DNA from 3 places in the Skermanella cutis genome. Region 3 is predicted to be linked to each of the others. Evidence: riboswitches for the same ligand, from Rfam matches in the RefSeq annotation. Region 3 holds a riboswitch; each other region holds the start of a gene.

Region 1 (4,841 bases), 2.6 Mb from region 3:
GGTCGGGCAGCCCCAGATGCTCCTTCGGAGTCACGTAGCACAGCATCGCCGTGCCGAACCAGCCGATCATGGCGGCGCCGATGCCGCTGGTGATGTGGTCGTAGCCGGGCGCGATGTCGGTGGTCAGCGGGCCGAGCGTGTAGAAGGGCGCTTCGCGGCAGACGTCGAGCTGCCGGTCCATGTTCTCCTTGATCCTGTGCATCGGCACATGGCCCGGCCCCTCCACCATGACCTGCACGTCGTGCTTCCAGGCGACCTGGGTCAGTTCGCCCAGCGTCTCCAGCTCGGCGAACTGCGCCGCGTCGTTGGCGTCGGCGATGGAGCCCGGCCGCAGCCCGTCGCCCAGCGAGAAGCTGATGTCGTAGGCCCGCATGATCTCGCAGATCTCGTCGAACCGGGTATAGAGGAAGTTCTCCCGGTGGTGCGCCAGGCACCACTTGGCGAGGATCGAGCCGCCGCGCGAGACGATGCCGGTCACCCGGCGCGCGGTCAGGGGGATGTGGGCGAGCCGGACCCCGGCATGGATGGTGAAGTAATCCACGCCCTGCTCCGCCTGCTCGATCAGCGTGTCGCGGTAGATGTCCCAGGTCAGTTCCTCGGCCCGGCCGCCGACCTTCTCCAGGGCCTGGTAGATCGGGACGGTGCCGATCGGCACGGCGGAGTTGCGGATGATCCACTCGCGGGTGGTGTGGATGTTGGCGCCGGTCGAGAGGTCCATCACGGTGTCGGCTCCCCAGCGGGTCGCCCAGACCATCTTCTCGACCTCCTCTCCCACGGAGGAGGCGACGGCGGAATTGCCGATGTTGGCGTTGATCTTGACCAGGAAACTGCGGCCGATGATCATCGGTTCGATCTCGGGGTGATTGATGTTGGCCGGGATGATCGCCCTGCCCCTCGCCACCTCGTCGCGCACGAACTCGGGGGTGACATGGTCGGGGATCGCGGCGCCGAAGGACCGGCCGTCCGGCACGGCATCGAGCGCCGCCTGCCGGCCGAGGTTCTCCCGGATCGCGACATACTCCATCTCCGGCGTGACGATGCCGCGCCGCGCATAGGCCATCTGTGTCACGGCGGCGCCGGCCCGTGCGCGTAGCGGCCTGCGGGCGGGGCCGGAGAACTCCTCCAGGTTGGCGCGCTGGCCCTGGCGCAGGCCGTTGTCCTCCGGCTTGACCGGCCGGCCGTCATAGGCCTCGGTATCGCCGCGGGCCGCGATCCAGCCGGCGCGCAGCGCGGGCAGGCCGCGGGCGATGTCGATTTCAGCAGCCGGATCGCTGTAGGGGCCGGAGCTGTCATAGACCCGGACCGGCGGCTCCCCGCTGCCCGGCTCCAGGTCGATCTCCCGCAGCGCCACCCGCAGGTCCGGGTACAGCGCGCCCGGAACATGGACCTTGCGCGACGCGGGCAGCGGCCCGGTGGAAACGGTGACGGTGGGATTGCTGTCTTTCGGCATCGTGATCTCCTGCTTCGATTGCGAGCGGAGATCCGGAATGCAGCGATGGATATGATGAGACCGGGCGCGGAGTCCTCGCCCTCTCCCCTTCCTACGCCGGCACGACCCGGATCAGGTTCAAAGGGTCTCCGCGTTGCCGCTAGGCCGACGGAATCTCAGCCCCCTATCGGGGCTCCCCTGGGAATACGCCGATCCTCAGTGCATCGCCGCCGCTTGTCAAGCCGTGAGTCGCCGTCACGCCCGATCCCGATATCCTCAGCGCGGCGTCAGGAGGTAAGGCCGGCTGCGGACCGCGACCGGGTCGGACTGGAATGTCTGGACCGCGTAGGCCTGGGCTCCTTCCAGCAGGTCCCGCATGACGATGCCCATCGGATGGGAACTCGCGCCGTAGGTCAGCCGCACGCGATCCGTCGGTCCGGCATCGGCGATGAAGTAGGTGTCGAAGGGCCGGGCGACGCTCCAGCGGCAGCCGACCGGGCCGGCCGCGGAAACGCCGTACCGGGTGACCGGGGAGATCGTGCCGGGGATCGGGGTCAGGCCGGTGGTATCGACCAGGGCGGTGAAGATGAAGTGGTCGGGCTCGTCGGGATCGCCGACCCTGAAGCCCCAGGTCTGCATCCACTCCGTCTCGGCAGTCGCGGCCGTGCCGTCGCGGACAGGATCGGGCGATGGCAGGTTGACCAGGAAGCCGGTCAGGAACGTCGGGTCGCCGAACAGGTCCCTGCCGACCGCGACGGCTGCCGGATCGTCGCACGGCACGAACAGGCGGTGGTTTCCCAGCAGCTTGGTCTGATCGTCGCCCATCAGCCACTGGTCGATGGTAACGTCGGGAACCTCGCCCCCGCGGCCTTCCGGAAAGGCTACCATGCTCAGTTCCAACTCCTGGACGATCCCGGCCGCCGACGGCGACCAGTGTTCGGGCGGCAGGTTCAGCCCGGCGGATCGGAAGGCGGCATGGACATGGAAGCCGAAGCTGACCGAGGCGCGGTCGCCGAAAATGGCTGGCCGCAGCCCGCTCCCTTCGAAGAGATCGACTACCCTGGCGGGATCGACGAGGTGATGGACCACGCAGCTGGACAGCGCCGCCTGATGGAACGGCGGTGCCACTCCCGGCGGGATCGAAGGCAACCGGGCGGGAGTATAGAGCTTCCTGGCTGTGGTCGGCATGTCCTGGCTTCCTACGGGGATGTGCGGCCAGGAGAGGTAAAACTTTCGATAGGCAAAACTCCACCTTTTTCTTCCGCGTCCGCATCATCGATCCGAAACGCCGGGAACGACTGCCGGAATCGCTGCCCGGGGGATGGAGACGGGTGACGAAGGCCCCGCCGCGGCCTCCTCCGGATCGCGGCGGGACGAGGTCCTATTTCTCGGTCTTCGCGAGGACGTGGAGCGCCTGCGCCCACAGGAAGTATTTGCACGTCGCCAGCTCTTCGATCGTGTCGATACCGAAGGCTTCCTTGAGCTTGAGCGCGTCGCTTTCGGTCACGCCCGCCAGGGCGGCAGGAGATTGCGACATCAGCTGCTTGGGCGTCATGCCTTCGTAGGTCTTGTCGAGAATCGCCTTCAGGCTTTCGATTGCGGCCATCGCCAGCTCCCTTGTGGAGGTTACAACCCATTACAAAGTTAACCAACAAACCTATGCGCTTACTTCGAGTGACGGCACCGATATGTATATCACGCAAGAAAAATCCAAGGCTTGGAGCAGCTGTCCCGCCCCGTTACGAACGGAAAACTCCGTTTGCCTTACGAACGATAAGACTCCGTCGCCAGATTATTTGACCGGTTCGGCCCATCTTTACAGAATTCGGATTAAGCCGTATTTTCCTGAAATTGCTTTATTCCGTTCCGGCAGCCGGCGACCCATCGTGGAGACCCTCCCTTGATCCGCAAGACGTTTCGACCAGGTGCAACGATCTTCTTCGAGGGACAGCCCGCCGACTGCGCCTACATCGTGGAACGGGGACAGGTCGAGATCTGCGCGACCCGGGACCGGACCCACATCACGCTGGCGACCCTCGGCCGGGGCGAGATCTTCGGCGAGATGGCGGTGCTGGACGACAGCGTCCGGTCGGCCGCGGCCCGGGCGACGGAGGAGACCGAGGTGCTGATCATCCGGCGGGATCAGCTGAAGCGGCGCATCCAGGAGGTGGAGCCGGTCGTCGGGCAATTGCTCGGCAGCCTGATCAGCCGGTTCAGGCAGGCGCAGAGCGGGCTTCTCAACGACCTGCCGGGCCGCGACCGGGGGACGGCGAACCATCTGGTGGTGTCGGCGCCCACCGGCGGCACCGAGCGCGGCGAATCGGCGCTGAACTGGATTCACCGCGAACACGACCTGGAACGCGGCCTCGGCGCCGGGGAGTTCGAGCCGTTCTTCCAGCCGATCGTGACGATCGCGGGCGGCGAACTCGCCGGGTTCGAGGCCCTTGCCCGGTGGCGCCATCCCGACCGCGGCCTGGTGCCGCCCTGCGAGTTCATCGATCTGGGCGAGAAGAGCGGCCTGATCCGGCAGATCGACCTGGCCATCATGGCGGATGCCTGCGCGCTGCTGCGCCGGACGGCCGGCGACCGTCCCCTGCCCTTCCTGAGCGTCAACCTGTCGTCGCAGCATTTCACGGACATGGACGTGGTGACCGGCCTGGCGGAGCGATTGGCGATGACCGGCTTCCCCGCCGACCGTCTGAAGGTCGAGCTGACCGAGACGGCGCTGGTCCACGATCCCCACCAGGCCTACGAAGTCATGTGCAGGATCAAGGACCTCGGCGTGACCCTGGCGCTCGACGATTTCGGGACCGGCTACTCCAGCCTTTCCTACCTGCACAAGTTCCCGTTCGACGTGCTCAAAATCGACCAGTCGTTCGTCCGGGCGCTGGGCGAAGTGGGACGCACCCATCATATCGTCGAAACCATCATCACTCTGGCCCGCCGCATGGGCATGGAGGTGGTGGCGGAAGGCGTCGAGACGGCCGACCTGATCCGGCCGCTCCGGGAACTGGGATGCACGTTCGGCCAGGGCTATCATTACAGCCGGCCGGTCCCGGCGGACGTCATGGGCGGGATGCTCGATCGACCCATCGCTTCCCGAGAGTAACCGGCACCGCCGTGGCAGCTTCATGGGGACCTCTGGACGCCGCCCCCACCCGTAGGTCCCGCGGTCAGCCTATCCCCTCCTCGTCCAGGCCGCGGTCCAGGATCGTCAGGAAGGCGTCGACCACCAGCGGGTCGAAGTGGGTCCCGCTCTGGGACTTGAGATGGTCGATGGTGTCCTGGAGGGTCCAGGCCTCCTTGTAGGGGCGCTTGTGCATCAGGGCGTCGTAGACGTCGGCGACGGCGGTGATCCGGCCGCCGACCGGGATCGCCTCGCCCTTCAGGCCGGCGGGATAGCCGGTACCGT
Region 2 (4,841 bases), 2.4 Mb from region 3:
ATACGCACCTGCATGGTTCGCTTCTCCACGACTTCCCGCATATGGTCGGAGCGCCGAGATTCGAACTCGGGACCCTCTGCTCCCAAAGCAGATGCGCTACCAGACTGCGCTACGCTCCGCCAGAGCGTGACATACATCATCGAGGCAAACTCAGCAACCCACTGCCCCCGGCGGCCCTGGAAGAAAGTTCAGCAGCTTTGACATATGGACATATGCAGGGCGCCATGGCATTCGGCTGCCAGCCCCAGCCCCAAGACATCGACCCGAGACGAGGATCCCGAGTGACCCAGCAATCCATGTTCCTGCCGCCCGCGATCCACCGGTACATCCTGGACAATTCGCTGCGGGAGCCGCCGGTGCTGACCCGGCTGCGCGCCGAGACGGCCAGCCTGACCCAGGGCTATTACCAGATAGCGCCGGAGGAAGGGCAGATGCTGACCCTGGTGCTGGAACTGCTGCGGGCGCGGCGGACGCTCGATATCGGCGTGTTCACCGGCTACAGCGCCACGGTGGCGGCCCTGGCGCTGCCGCCCGAAGGCCGGGTGGTCGCCTGCGACGTCAGCGTGGAATGGACCGACGTGGCGCGGCGCTACTGGGCGGAGGCCGGGGTCGCCGACAAGATCGACCTGCGGCTGGCCCCGGCGACGGAGACGCTCGCGGCCCTGATCGGCGAGGGAGCGGCGGGCAGCTTCGACTTCGCGCTGATCGACGCGGACAAGGAACTTTACCCCACCTATTACGAGCAGGCGCTGACCCTCGTGCGGCCGGGCGGCGTGATCGCCATCGACAACACGCTGTGGCGCGGCACGGTCGCCGATCCGGAAGCGACCAAGCCCAAGACCGAGACGTTCCGGGCGTTCAACGCCTTCGTCCATGCCGACGAGCGGGTGACACAGGTGCTGCTGCCGCTGGGCGACGGGCTGACCTTGGCGCGCAAGCGCCCCTGAGGGTCAGCCCGGTCAGCCCTGTTGCTGGAAGGCCGGGTGGACCACCCGGTCGCCGGCACGGATGCCCAGCCGGGCGGCCATGCCGCCGTTGATCTCCAGCACGCCCTTGACCTGGCCCGCGGAACTGATGGTGTCCAGCGACTGGGGCACCGCGTTCTCGTGGATGTTGACGATCCGGCCGTCGGCGCCGATGAACACCATGTCGAGCGGGATGAAGGTGTTCTTCATCCACATGGACATGGTCTGGAGTTGCGGCAGGACGAACAGCATGCCGGCGTCGGGCGCCATGGTCTCGCGGAACATCAGCCCCTGCGCCATCTGGCGCGGAGTCTCGGCGACCTCGATCGCGAAGGGATACTTTCCGCCCGACGCGGTCTCGATGGTCAGGCGGTCGGTGCGGAACGTCTCCGCGGCGGACACGGGACCCAGACCGGCCGCAACCAGCAGCAGGACGAGGGTGAAGGTTCGGATGATCGCGGCAGCCATGGTCCAGTCGCTACAGGAGCCCGCCCCATATGTAAAGCATTTGGGCGAATCCTGTAGCGTCAGGACATGACGGCGTCCACGACCTGCCGGATCTCGTCGCGCACCGGGCCGGGCCTCGGGGCGTCGGCGATGGTGGTGAACCAGTGTTCCGGCGGGTTCTGGCCCTGGCGGCGGCTCCAGGTCAGGGCGCGCAGCACCTCCTCGGCGTCCTGGGTCACCGGGACGTCCGGGTCGATGCCGTTGAGGGTGGCCCAGACGCCGGTCCAGCAGCGGCCGACCGACCACGGATTGTAGCCGCCGCCGCCCAGCACCAGGACCCGAGGCGCCAGGGTCGCAAGCGATCGGACCGCGTTCCACAGGGCGCGGTTGGACAGTTCCAGCCGGCTCAGCGGGTCGTCGGCCAGGGCGTCGGCGCCGCACTGGATCACCACGGCGTCGGGGGTGAAGCCCCGGCCCAGCGGCATCAGGGCGTTCTCCAGGATGTAGTCCAGCTCGGAATCGTTGAATTCCACCGGGACCGGCAGGTTGCGGGCCATGCCGCCGGCCCGGTCCCCGACCTTGCCGGTGAAGGGCCAGCGGGTGCCCTCGTGGACCGACACGGTCAGCACCCGGTCGTCGTCGGCGAAGGCATATTCCACCCCGTCGCCGTGGTGGGCGTCCAGGTCCGCGTAATAGACCCGCCGCAACCCGCCGTCGAGCATGGTCAGGATCGCGAGCACAGGGTCGTTGAAGTAGCAGAAGCCGCTGGCCCGGTCGCGCAGGCCATGGTGGGTCCCGCCCGCGGGGTTGTAGATCACCCCCTCGTGCTCGGCGAGCAGCCGGCCGGCCAGGATCGATCCGCCCGACGCCGTGGCGGGGCGGCGGAAGACCTCGGGGAAGATCGGGTTCTCCAGCCGGCCGATATTGTAGCGGTCGCGCGCCTCCGGATCGAGCCGCTGCTCCGCCTCGGCCCGGCGGACCGTCTCTATATATGAGCGATCGTGGAAACGGGCGAGCTGGTCGGGCGTCGCCCTGGGGCTGTCCAGGTAGGCCCGGTGGTCCAGCCACCCCATGGCACGGGAAAGATCGATCGCGGTGGAGACCCGCGGGATCGCGAGCGGGTGCTTCTTGCCATAGGTGGAGGCCCGGTAGATCTCGCTTCCGATGAAGAGCGGACCGATGGGCTGGGACTGGGCGAACTGAGACTGGGCGGGCTGGGACTGGTTCAGCATGGAAGCTGACCTAGGCCGCTCCCCGGGTTTCGTCAACTCCGTGCGTTTATCTGCGTATTCGGTATGCAGGCGCCTTGCCAGGGCGTCATGGACTTGCAATAGTCCGTCCAACCTCACTGGGGGGAGCCGATGGTCGGCTGAGAGGTCCCAAGACGCGGGACGACCCCTGGAACCTGATCCGGTTGATACCGGCGTAGGGATCAGTGACCCATGCACGACCTCGTGCGGCCGACCGAGTCGGCCCGTCTTCCCAGCATCGGCGTAAGGATTGAGCGGGCCCGCCTGACCTATGGCGGCGTGCGGCTGTTCGACGGCCTGGATTTCGAGCTCGAAGGCGGTCGCTGCACCTGCCTGCTGGGGCCGAGCGGCGTCGGCAAGACCACGTTGCTTCGGCTGATCGCCGGGCTGGCCGATCCGGAGCCGCCCACGGTCCTGGCGGCGGAGGACGGGAAGCCGCTGGACGGCCGGGTCGCCTACATGGCGCAGCAGGACCTGCTGCTGCCCTGGCTGGGCGCGCTGGACAATGTATTGCTGGGGCCGAGGCTGCGCGGCGAGGCGGTGGGCGCCGCCCTGGTGGACCGGGCGCGCGGGCTGCTCGACGCGGTCGGGCTGGGCGACCGGCTGCAAGCCCGGCCGGCCGAGCTGTCGGGCGGCATGCGCCAGCGGGTGGCCCTGGCCCGCACCCTGATGGAGGACCGTCCCGTCGTGCTGATGGACGAGCCGTTTTCGGCCCTGGACGCGATCACCCGCCTGAGGCTCCAGGAACTGGCGGCCGGGCTGCTGGCGGGCAGGACGGTGCTTCTGGTCACCCACGACCCGCTGGAGGCGCTGCGCATCGGGCACCGGATCCATGTGATGGCGGGGCAGCCGGCGGAGATCGGTCCGGCGATCTCGCCCGAGGGTTCGCCGCCGCGGCCGGCCGACGATCCGGCGCTTCTGGTCCGCCAGGCCGAGCTGCTGCGGCGGCTGTCATCATGATGCGGGCAGTATGATGCGGGCGGTACGGCCCATGGTGCGCCCCCTGGTGACCGCGGCGGTCCTGATCGCCGCGTGGCAGGCGCTGGTCTGGGCGACCGGCGTGCCGCGCTTCATCCTGCCCGATCCGGCGCGGGTGGCGATGGCGCTGTGGGAGCGGGCCGGCCTGATCGGCTACCACGCCCTGTTCACGATCGGCGAGATCCTGGGCGGGCTGGCGCTCGGCGTCGTGCTGGGCGCCGCCACGGCGCTGACGCTCAGCTATTTCCGGCCGGCGCGGCGCTGGCTGATGCCGGTGCTGGTGTTCAGCCAGGCGATCCCGGTGTTCGCGCTGGCGCCGCTGCTGGTGCTGTGGCTGGGCTACGGCATGGCGTCCAAGGTCGCCATGGCGACCCTGATCATCTATTTCCCGGTCACTTCGGCCTTCTTCGACGGGCTGCGCCGGACCGAGCCGGGCTGGCTGGACCTGGCGCGGACCATGGGCGGGTCGCGCTGGAGCACGCTGGTGCGGATCCGCCTGCCGGCAGCATTGCCAGCCTTCGCCTCGGGCCTGCGGGTCGCCACGGCGGTCGCGCCGATCGGCGCCGTGGTGGGCGAGTGGGTCGGAGCCTCGGCCGGCCTCGGATACCTGATGCTGCACGCCAACGGGCGCATGCAGGTGGACCTGATGTTCGCCGCCCTGCTGACCTTGGCCGCCATCGCGGTGGCGCTCTATTTCGCGGTGGACGCCCTGCTGCGCCGCGCCCTGCCGTGGCAGCCCGACAATAATCCAGACGAAGAGAGGGACTGAACACCCATGCGTACCGAAGCATCGCGCCGATCCATCCTGAAGGCCGGGCTGGCGGGGCTGGTCCTGGCGGCCGGCCTCGCCGCCTCGGCGCCGGCATCGGCCCAGGACAAGCTCACGGTCCTGCTGGACTGGTTCGTGAACCCGGACCATGCGCCGCTGTACGTGGCTCGGGAGATGGGCTACTTCCGCGACGCCGGGCTGGAGGTCGAGATGATAGCGCCTGCCGACCCGAACGATCCGCCCAAGCTGGTCGCCGCCGGCCGGGCCGACCTCGCCATCTCGTACCAGCCGCAGCTCCAGATGCAGGCGGCCGAGGGCCTGCCGCTGACCCGGATCGGCACGCTGGTCGCGACGCCGCTGAACACGGTGGTCGTGCTGGCGGACGGGCCGGTCAAGTCGATCGCGGACCTGAAGGGGCGCAAGGTCGGATAC
Region 3 (4,841 bases):
GAGCAGCCGGCTGTGTTGGGCAGCAGGACATAGTCGGACCCCAGCAGGTCGACCATGCTCTCGGCATAGCCTTCCAGGCTGATGCGGCGGATCGACACGGTGACGACCTCGGCCCCGCTCGCCGTGATGGAATCGAGCATGACCTGGCGGTTCGGATAGCCGGCGGTGCCGATGAACAGTCGGGAGGTGAGCCTGCGGCCGGCGATCTCGAAGGAATCGGGCGGATGGGACATGGGGGTGCTTTCAGGGCTTCGTAACGGGCGTATCCGGCTTCAGCCGCCGGAGAAGGGGCGGACGATCTCCAGGTCGTCGCCTTCGGCCAGGGCCGTGTCGGCCCAGCGGCCGGCCGGGACGACCTCGCCGTTCAGCGCGACGGCGACGCCGCGGGCTCCGGGAACGACCCCCTTCCCGCGCAGCAGGGCGTCGAGCGTCGGGGCCGCCAGCGGCTCGCGCCGGCCGTTCACCTGGATATGCCGGGGGACATGCGGGGTCATCGAGGTTCCTTCCCACTCTGCGGGCGGCCTGGCGCCGCTCTCTTGACGAATCGATCGATGCCGAACGGGCGGATGACGTCGGCGGTCCGCCCGGTCAGGATATGGTCGGAGACGGCGTCGGCGGTGACCGGGGTCAGCAGGATGCCGTTCCGATGGTGGCCGGTCGCCAGGACCAGCCCGTCCAGCGCCGAAGGCCCCAGGATGGGCGCGTCGTCGCGCGAGCCGGGGCGGAATCCCACCCACAGCTCGTCGATCGGCAGTTCCTCGACACCCGGCAGGGCCCGCCAGGCGCCTTCGAGCAGGGACATGACGCCGCCCGCGGTCAGGTCGGTGTCGAACCCGCGCTCCTCCACCGTGGCGCCGATCACCAGCCGCCCGTCGCGGCGCGGCACCAGGTAGACGCCGGGGGTCCAGACCACGTGGCGCAGCAGCGGCTCGCGCGGGTCCATCCGCAGGGCCGCCATCTGGCCCTTGACCGGCCGGACCGGCGGCCGGGCGTCGTCGGGCAGGCCCGGGACCGTGCGAGACCAGGCGCCGGCCGCCAGCACGGTGACGTCGGCCCGGTGCGCCTCCCCTCCGGCCGCCAGCACGCCGGCGGCGCGCCCGCCCTCGACCAGGATCTCCTCGACCGGGACATGTTCGTGCAGGCGCCCGCCGGCCCGCTCGAAGGCGGTGCGGAGGGCCAGGGCGACCTTCCGGTTGTCCACCTGGTGGTCGCGCGGGCTCAGGATCGCCGCGGCCGTGCCGGCGTGAAGATAGGGCTCGCGGCGCTTGACCTCGGCCCCGGTCAGCCATTCGTGGCCGAGCCCCAGGCTCTTCTGGAGGTCGAAATTGAAGCGCAGGCGCGCCACGTCGTCGGCGTTCAGCGCCACCACCAGGGTGCCCTCGGTGCGCAGCTCGACGTCGATTCCGGAGGCGGCCTGAAGCTCCTCGGCGAAGCCCGGCCACAGGTCCTGGCTGTGCCGGTTAAGCGGCAGCTGGCCTTCCTCGCCGGGCTCGACCTCGACCCCGGCCGCCAGCATGCCGGCGGCGGCATGGCTCGCCCCGCGTCCCGCCTCGCCCTTGTCGAAGATCTCGACCCGGCACCCGGCGGCGGCAAGGCGCCAGCCGATGCCGAGGCCGACCACGCCGGCGCCGACGATGGCGACCGAGGGGCGGTCGGACCGCAGGCCGGTCGAAAATTCGGAAACGGATCGCGCTGTCGTCATGGGGGGCTCCCTTCGTCGGCATTATCCGAACAGGTTCGATGGGTATGATCTCAGCCGGCCCCTCGAAGGACCGGCACCCCAGCCAGATTTTCCGGACTCGCGTCCAGGGTCGCGACTATGCGGCATGCCCCGGTATGACCGCAAGGCTTATCGGGCAGCCGCCCAGCCCGAGTGCCGGCGCTACAGGCCGAAGCGGGACCACATCGCGCGGTCCTCGACGGCATTGACCAGGGCGCCCGCCAGATCGTCGGCGAGGCCGGACGGGGTCAGGCCGGACGGGGTCAGGCCGGACAGCGCCGCTTCCGTCCGGATGCGGCTTCGCCACCAGCGGCGCTCGCCATGGACCAGCCGCAGGTTGACCTTTTCGCCGAAGCGGTCGCGCATGACCGAGCGCAGGTCGCCGAGCCCGTCGACCAGCCCCAGGTCCAGCGCCTTGGCGCCGGTCCAGAATTCCCCCGAGAACAGGTCCTCGTCGGTCCCCTTCAGGCGGTCGCCGCGCCGGCCGCGGACCATGGCCTTGAAGGCGTCGTGGATCTCCGCCTGGATGGCCTTCAGCCGGACGATGTCCTCGTCCCGCTCGGGCTGGAACGGGTCGAGCATGGCCTTCCGGGTGCCGGAGGTATGCACCCGCCGCTCGATCCCGTAGCGGGCGATCAGGTCCTGGAAGCCGAAGCCAGCGGAAACCACGCCGATCGAGCCGATGATCGAGCTGGGATCGGCGTAGATCTCGTCGGCGGCGCAGGCCAGCCAGTAGCCGCCCGATGCGGCGACGTCCTCCGCGAAGGCGAAGACCGGCACCTTCTTCTCGTCCGCCAGCTGGCGGATGCGTCCCGCGACCAGGGCGGACTGGACCGGTGAGCCTCCGGGCGAATTGACCTGGAGCGCCACGGCCTGCTGGCCGGGAACGGAGAAGGCGCGCTGGATGGCGGGCGCCAGGGCCGCCAGGGTGATTCCCGGGCGGAAAGCCCCGCCGGCGCCGATGACGCCGGACAGCCGGAGAACGGAAACGGTGGGGGCGGGCTTGCGACCGAAGGCGGTCATGATACGGCGGATCAGCATGCCGCTTAAGATGGGGCGGGCGCCCTGATTTCAAAGATCCAGCGCGGCGCCGTCGCGCAGGATCGCCTGCGCCGCGCCGGTGAAGCCGCCGTCGGCCTCGTGCAGAACCAGGCCGGGCATCAGGCGGGCGGGGCTGCGGGCCCCCTTGCGCGCGGTCACCACGATGCGCCGGGCGGGCCGGCCGGCCTTGGGCCACAGCGGGACCAGGGTGATCCCGCCGAAACGGCCGCGCAGCAGGGAGATCAGGTCGTCCAGCCGGTCGGCCCGGTGGATGACGGTCAGGGTGCCGCGCGGCTTCACCCGGCGGGCGCAGAAATCGAGCCAGGCCGCCAGGTCGGCCGCGCCCTCGCCGTGCGCCAGGGCGCGGCTTCCGTCCGGCGGCGGGGTGTGGGTGCCGGCCTCCTGGAACGGCGGGTTGGTCATCACCCGGTCGAAGGCCGTGTGGGCAAGCTCCTCCGGCGGCGCCAGCAGGTCGCCTTCCAGGATGCGGACCCTGTCCTCCAGCCCGTTGGCGCGGACATTCTCCGCCCCGAGCGCCGCGAGGCCGGGCTGAAGCTCCAGTCCGGTGACATCGGCGCCGGGAACCCGCGCCGCCAGGCACAGCGTGGCGGCGCCCACGCCCGCGCCGACGTCGAGCACCCGGTCGCCCGCCGCGGCGGGCGTCGCCGCCGCCAGCAGCACCGGGTCGATCGCGGCGCGATAGCCCCGGGCCGGCTGCATCAGGGCGACCCGGCCGCCCAGCAGTCGGTCCGCGGTCCGGCCGTCGCCTTCAGTCGGGGGCAAGGTGGCCCGCCTCCTCCAGGATCCGGCGGGCCGCGGCGTAATCCTCCTCCGCCACCATCAGGCGCCGCGGGATGGCGCCGATGCTGCCTTCCAGGATGCTGGTGTAGGTGTCGAGCACGACGGCCTCTATGCCGGCATCGGCCAGCAGGGCCGTCAGCCACGAGAGCAGCACCGGATCGACCGTGCGCAGGAGTTCCTTCATCGATATCTCTCCGGAAGGCGGGCGGAAGGGGCCGGCGAACCTGTCCCCGCCTGCGAATAGCACGGCGGAGGGGCCATGGAAACGGCAGGCCGCCGCGGCTCCGCGTGCGGCGATTTTGACAGCGCACTTGACCAGCGAAGTCCTGTCCTTATGCTCGCTAGCGATTCGTGCCCTGCCACGCCATGCTGGAGACCAAATTGGCGGTCGTCACCAACCTCAGCCTGAAACGATCAAACCCCGACGTGAACGCACTCGATAAGCTGACGGACCTGGTCGCCGACGACCTCAAGGCCTGCAACACCCTGATCATCGACCGGATGCAGTCGCCGGTCGAGCTGATCCCGCAACTCGCCGGATACATCATCGCGGCGGGCGGGAAGCGGCTCCGCCCGGTGCTGACGCTCGCCTCGGCCCGGCTGTGCGGCTACGAGGGGACCCGGCACCAGGCGCTCGCCGCCTGCGTCGAGTTCATCCACACCGCCACCCTGCTCCACGACGACGTGGTGGACGAGAGCGACCTGCGCCGGGGACTGGCGTCCGCCAACGCGGTGTTCGGCAACAAGGCGAGCGTTCTGGTCGGGGACTTCCTGTTCAGCCGCTCCTTCCAGCTGATGGTCGAGGACGGCTCGCTCGAGGTGCTGCGCATCCTGTCCCACGCCTCCGCGGTCATCGCGGAGGGCGAGGTGCTCCAGCTCACCACCTCCAACGACACCGGCACCAGCGAGCAGGCCTACCTGGACGTCATCCGCGCCAAGACGGCGGAGCTGTTCGCCGCCGCCTGCCAGATCGGCGCGGTGGTGGCGTCGCGCCCGGCGGTGGAGGGCGACGCCCTGTTCGCCTACGGGCTCAACCTCGGCATCGCGTTCCAGCTGGTCGACGACGTGCTGGACTATTCGGCCCTGCAGGCCCGGCTGGGCAAGACGGTCGGCGACGATTTCCGCGAGGGCAAGATCACCCTGCCGGTGATCCTGGCCTACCGCCGCGGCAGCGACGAGGACCGTGCCTTCTGGCACCGCACCGTCGAGGAGATGGAGCAGGGCGACGGCGACCTGGACCGCGCCATCGCGATGATGAACCAGCTCGGAACGCTGCGCG

Evidence for each region. A riboswitch is a leader RNA that binds a small molecule or an ion and turns the genes downstream of it on or off. The one in region 3 is predicted to bind thiamine pyrophosphate.
Region 1: another riboswitch for thiamine pyrophosphate. It lies ahead of thiC (phosphomethylpyrimidine synthase ThiC); the one in region 3 lies ahead of thiO (glycine oxidase ThiO).
Region 2: another riboswitch for thiamine pyrophosphate. It lies ahead of IGS68_RS19245 (ABC transporter ATP-binding protein); the one in region 3 lies ahead of thiO (glycine oxidase ThiO).

The regions. Positions count from the first base shown of each region.
Region 1 is NZ_CP067420.1:3,199,592-3,204,432, forward strand. Features, by position in the region: gene thiC (phosphomethylpyrimidine synthase ThiC) at 1-1,450, opposite strand, end outside; TPP riboswitch at 1,521-1,639, opposite strand; gene IGS68_RS15135 (hypothetical protein) at 1,706-2,617, opposite strand; gene IGS68_RS15140 (hypothetical protein) at 2,811-3,035, opposite strand; gene IGS68_RS15145 (EAL domain-containing protein) at 3,330-4,538, shown strand; gene IGS68_RS15150 (DUF3369 domain-containing protein) at 4,603-4,841, opposite strand, start outside.
Region 2 is NZ_CP067420.1:4,121,064-4,125,904, forward strand. Features, by position in the region: gene IGS68_RS19220 (ETC complex I subunit) at 1-14, opposite strand, end outside; tRNA gene IGS68_RS19225 (tRNA-Pro) at 43-119, opposite strand; gene IGS68_RS19230 (class I SAM-dependent methyltransferase) at 282-947, shown strand; gene IGS68_RS19235 (DUF192 domain-containing protein) at 960-1,433, opposite strand; gene IGS68_RS19240 (acetoin utilization protein AcuC) at 1,493-2,644, opposite strand; TPP riboswitch at 2,754-2,862, shown strand; gene IGS68_RS19245 (ABC transporter ATP-binding protein) at 2,855-3,622, shown strand; gene IGS68_RS19250 (ABC transporter permease) at 3,654-4,409, shown strand; gene IGS68_RS19255 (ABC transporter substrate-binding protein) at 4,416-4,841, shown strand, end outside.
Region 3 is NZ_CP067420.1:549,641-554,481, forward strand. Features, by position in the region: gene thiG (thiazole synthase) at 1-233, opposite strand, end outside; gene thiS (sulfur carrier protein ThiS) at 273-494, opposite strand; gene thiO (glycine oxidase ThiO) at 491-1,702, opposite strand; TPP riboswitch at 1,693-1,793, opposite strand; gene IGS68_RS02595 (S49 family peptidase) at 1,883-2,743, opposite strand; gene IGS68_RS02600 (tRNA1(Val) (adenine(37)-N6)-methyltransferase) at 2,792-3,544, opposite strand; gene IGS68_RS02605 (putative signal transducing protein) at 3,531-3,746, opposite strand; gene IGS68_RS02610 (polyprenyl synthetase family protein) at 3,944-4,841, shown strand, end outside.